Regions from separate parts of the Streptomyces johnsoniae genome, predicted to be linked through region 2. Evidence: riboswitches for the same ligand, from Rfam matches in the RefSeq annotation. Region 2 holds a riboswitch; the other holds the start of a gene.
What was found. Region 2 has a riboswitch for glycine ahead of gcvP (aminomethyl-transferring glycine dehydrogenase). Riboswitches for the same ligand answer to the same signal wherever they lie in the genome.
Positions count from the first base shown of each region.

Region 1: linked by a shared signal. The riboswitch ahead of gcvT (glycine cleavage system aminomethyltransferase GcvT) and the one ahead of gcvP (aminomethyl-transferring glycine dehydrogenase) in region 2 are both predicted to bind glycine.

Region 1 is NZ_JAVREV010000001.1:248,345-250,723, forward strand. It holds gene RM779_RS01130 (enhanced serine sensitivity protein SseB) at 1-506, opposite strand, end outside; glycine riboswitch at 652-741, shown strand; gene gcvT (glycine cleavage system aminomethyltransferase GcvT) at 913-2,034, shown strand; gene gcvH (glycine cleavage system protein GcvH) at 2,090-2,379, shown strand, end outside.
Region 2 is NZ_JAVREV010000004.1:69,298-71,676, forward strand. It holds gene gcvP (aminomethyl-transferring glycine dehydrogenase) at 1-1,325, opposite strand, end outside; glycine riboswitch at 1,387-1,503, opposite strand; glycine riboswitch at 1,505-1,603, opposite strand; gene RM779_RS08490 (PRC-barrel domain-containing protein) at 1,738-2,082, shown strand; gene RM779_RS08495 (DNA polymerase IV) at 2,031-2,379, opposite strand, start outside.

The DNA of each region.
Region 1 (2,379 bases), on a different contig from region 2:
TCGGCCGCCGCCGCGTTCAGGAAGTCGACCGGCTCGCTCTGCCAATCCGGCTGGAACAGACGCATCCGCGCGCCGGAGGGCACACCGGGCGTGCGCCGGCCCGGGGTGGAGCGGCACAGCTCCGCCACGGCGGCGGGCGGCACCGGAACGCCGACCGTGCCGCCCGGGTTGACGGCGATGCCGACCTGCGGCGGCAGCCCGCGGGCGAACTGCCAGGCGGGCGCGACACTGAACGGAAGGTGCGAGGCGCCGCCGAGGTGCAGCTGCTCCGCGGAGCTGAACACCGGGACGTACACGCCGCCGTTCAGCTCGATGGTGGGCAGGTCGAGGGTGCGGCTCTCCGGCCCGCCGCCCTCGGGCAGCGGGACCCACACGGCGCTGCGGGCCAGGGTCTCAAGCAGGCGCGGGGCGGCGTCGTTGGCGCCGAGGGCACCGGCGAGCGTCTCCTCCAGCTCGTTGCTCGGCCAGCCGCCCCCGTAGCCGGGGCCCTGCCGCGGAACACTCATCTCGTTCGACCACCATCTCATCAGGTCCGGGAACGCCGCCCCAGACCTTAGTACGGGCGGCGATCGGGGACGGGGCGGGCGGCCTGCCGCCCCGGTCCGTGCGATGATGTGTCCGCAGCACGACACAACCGCATACCTGGCCGTTCGACCACGCGCGGGAGAGTCCCCGGTCACCGGGGCGCCGAAGGAGCAAGTCCTCCCTTGAATCTCTCAGGCCCCGCACCGCGCGCGGGAGGCGAATCTGAAAAGCGGGCCGCCCACGTCGGCGCGGCCCCACCCACGGTGCAAGCCGCCGCCCGCCAGGGCCGCGGCGAACCTCTCAGGTGCCGATGACAGATGGGGAGGGCCCGGAAGCCTTACGCCCCCTGCCCTTCTGCCGCTGCCCATCGCCTCCTGGAGACCGCCCATGACGGACGTCACCCCCCGGACGACGGCGCTCGACGCCGTGCACCGCGCTCTCGGCGCCACCCTCACCGACTTCGCGGGCTGGTCGATGCCGCTGCGCTACGGCAGCGAGCGGGCCGAGCACCAGGCGGTGCGCTCCGCCGCGGGCCTGTTCGACCTCTCCCACATGGGCGAGCTGACGGTGACCGGGCCGCAGGCGGGCGCGCTGCTCGACCACGCGCTCGTCGGCCGCCTGAGCGGCCTGGCGGTGGGCCGGGCCCGTTACACCATGATCTGCGATGCCGCGGGCGGCATCCTGGACGACCTGATCGTCTACCGGCTCGCCGACGCGGAGTACCTGCTGGTCGCGAACGCGGCCAACGCGCAGACCGTGCTGGACGCGCTGGGCGCACGCCGAGGGGCGTTCGACGCCGAGGTGCGCGACGACCGCGCGGCGTACGCGCTGATCGCCGTCCAGGGCCCGGCCGCCTCCGGCATCCTCGGGCGCCTGACCGACGCCGACCTGGCGGGCCTGAAGTACTACGCGGGCCTGCCAGGAACGGTCGCGGGCCGCCACGCGCTGATCGCCCGCACCGGATACACCGGCGAGGACGGCTTCGAGCTGTTCTGCGCACCGGCCGACGCCGAGCCGCTGTGGCAGGCGCTCACCGAGGTCGGGCGGCCCGACGGGCTGGTCCCCTGCGGCCTCGCGTGCCGCGACACGCTGCGGCTTGAGGCCGGCATGCCGCTGTACGGGCACGAACTGTCCACCGCCACCACCCCGTTCGACGCCGGGCTCGGACGGGTGGTGAAGCTCGACAAGCCGGGCGGCTTCGTGGGCCGCGAGGCCCTGGCCGCCGCGGCGGAGCGGGCCGCGGCCGGACCGCCGCGCGCGCTCGTCGGGCTCGTGGCCCGCGGCCGGCGCGTGCCGCGCGCCGGGTACGCGGTGGTGAACGCCGCGGGCGCCCCCGTCGGCGAGGTCACCTCCGGCGCGCCGTCGCCGACCCTGGAGCGGCCGATCGCCATGGCGTACGTGGACCCGGAGTTCGCCGCGCCGGGCACCGAGGGCGTGTGCGTGGACATTCGCGGCAGCCGCGAGCCGCACGACGTCGTGGCGCTGCCGTTCTACCGTCGCCAGAAGTAGTCCCGAGTAATCGCACAAGCTGAAGACAACCGCGATCTCCCAGGAGAGCCACCCCATGAGCAACCCCCAGCACCTGCGCTACAGCAAGGAACACGAGTGGCTGACCGCCGCCGAGGACGGCGTCGCCACGGTCGGCATCACCGAGTACGCGGCCACCGCGCTCGGCGATGTCGTGTTCGTCCAGCTGCCGGAGACCGGGTCCGCCGTCACCGCGGGCGAGCCCTGCGGCGAGCTGGAGTCGACCAAGTCCGTCAGCGACCTGTACGCCCCGGTGTCCGGCGAGGTCACCGAGGTCAACCAGGACGTGGTGGACGACCCGGCCCTGGTCAACTCCGCGCCGTTCGA
Region 2 (2,379 bases):
GCGGCGAGCTGGCCGCGTCCCGTGGTCTCGTCGCACGAGACGCCGACGTGGTCGGCATCGGTCAGGCGCAGGTTCACCCCGGCCTCGCGGGCCGCCGCCACCACCTCCGCCGCCCGGCCTGGCACCTGGGCCGTGACGGTGTCGAAGAAGGAGTCGTGCACGACCGCCACGCCGCCATCGCGCAGCCCGGCCGCGAGCAGCGCGGCATACCTGTGGGTGCGGCGGGCGATGGCGGCGAGCCCGTCCGGCCCGTGGTACACCGCGTACATGCCGGCCATCACGGCCAGGAGCACCTGTGCGGTGCAGATGTTGCTCGTCGCCTTCTCGCGGCGGATGTGCTGCTCCCGCGTCTGGAGCGCGAGGCGGTGAGCCGGTGCCCCGGCCGCGTCCCGGGAGACGCCGACCAGACGCCCGGGCAGGCTGCGGGCATAGGTGTTCCGCACGGACATGAAGCCCGCGTGCGGGCCGCCGAAGCCCATCGGGACGCCGAACCGCTGGCTGGAGCCGACCGCGATGTCGGCGCCCAGCTCCCCCGGCGAGGTGAGGAGCGTCAGGGCGAGCAGGTCGGCGGCCACCGTGACGACCGCGCCGAGGCCGTGCGCCTCCTCGATCAGGCCGCGGAAGTCGCGCACGGCGCCGGAGGCCCCGGGGTACTGCACGAGAACGCCGAAGACCCCGCGCTCCGCGGCCTCGGCCGGAATGCCGTCACCGAGGTCCGCGACCAGCACGTCCACCCCCGTCGGCTCGGCGCGGGTGCGCACCACCGCGATGGTCTGCGGCAGGCAGTCGGCGTCGACGAGGAAGACCCCGCCCTTGACCTTGCCGACCCGGCGGGACAGTGCCATCGCCTCGGCGGCGGCGGTCGCCTCGTCGAGCAGGGACGCACCGGCCGTGGGCAGCCCGGTGAGGTCGGCGACGACGGTCTGGAAGTTGAGCAGGGCCTCCAGCCTGCCCTGCGAGATCTCCGGCTGGTACGGCGTGTACGCGGTGTACCAGGCCGGGTTCTCCATGACGTTCCGCAGGATGACGGGCGGGGTGAACGTGCCGTGGTAGCCGAGGCCGATCATGGAGTGCAGCACCGTGTTCCTGGCGGCGAGAGCGCGCAGCTCGGCCAGCACGCCCGCCTCGTCGCGCGCCTCGGGCAGCCGCAGCGCCTCGGTGGTGCGGATCGTCTCGGGCACCGCGGCGGCGGTCAGCTCGTCCAGGGAGCCGAAGCCGACGTGGGCCAGCATCTTGGCCTGGTCCTGCGCGTCGGGCCCGATGTGCCGGGCAGCGAAGGGAGTGCCCTGCTCAAGGGCGGACAACGGGGTGCGGCGAGCGGTCATCGGGAGGCTCCTCCTGGTCGCGGCGACCTGCGGGGGTGCCAGGCGCCGGCGCCTGGCTGCCTCCCCCTCTGTCATGTCGACCTGAGAGCTTCACCGCGTCACACACGTGACCGGCTTGCACCGTCGGTGAGGGAACCCGGGGAGCGTCGCTCCCCCGTCACCCTGCTTTCCAGAGTGGTCATCCCCGCGCGGTACAGGGGCCTGAGAGATTCCGGGGAGGAGTTGCTCCTTCGGCGCCCGGGGCCTGGTCGGCACCGGGACTCTCCCGCACGAGGTTGTCAACCGTCTTTGAGGGTACCAGCGGGGGTGGTTCCGGTGGCCCGGGTGCCACTCGACTGGCCAGTCCGCGGATTGTGCCTTTTCGTAGGTCGTGGAGACCTTCCGGGACCAGTGGTGATCAGTTGGAGGAATCGTGCAGACCGACATCGACCCGCGCAGTCTGATCGGCCTCAAGGCGTTCGACCGCGACGGCACCAAGATCGGCACTGTGGATGAGGTGTATCTCGACGACGCCACCGGGGCACCCGAATGGGCGGCCGTGCGCACCGGCCTTTTCAGCCGCGACGCGTTCGTTCCGCTGGAACCGAGCGAGCTGGTGGACGACACGCTGTGCGTCCCCTTCCCCCGCTCCCTGATCAGGGACGCCCCCGACTTCGGCGTGGGCCGCCACCTCTCCCCCCAGCAGGAGCTCCAGCTGTACCACCACTACGGCCTCGACGTCCCCCGGCTCGGCCCGGACGACACGCTGTCCGCCTGACTCCCGCCGCCCGGCGGGGCCGCCCGCTCGACCAGGGGCAGCGGCTCGCCGCCGGTCAGCTCCGGGTCATCCACCAGGAACGTGCGCACTCGGCCCGGCGGCGAATCGGGGCGCTCGAAACGGATCGTGACGCGGCCGACGCCGCTCCCCTGGACCCAGCCGGGACCGAACCGCTCGTGCGTCACATCGAGCCCGGGCAGCCAGTCGGTGGTCCGCGGGACCGGCCGCGGCGCGGGCGCACCGCCGGGCGAGGGCTCGGCGGCCGGCTGCTCCGGCGCGCGCGATGACTGGAGCGCC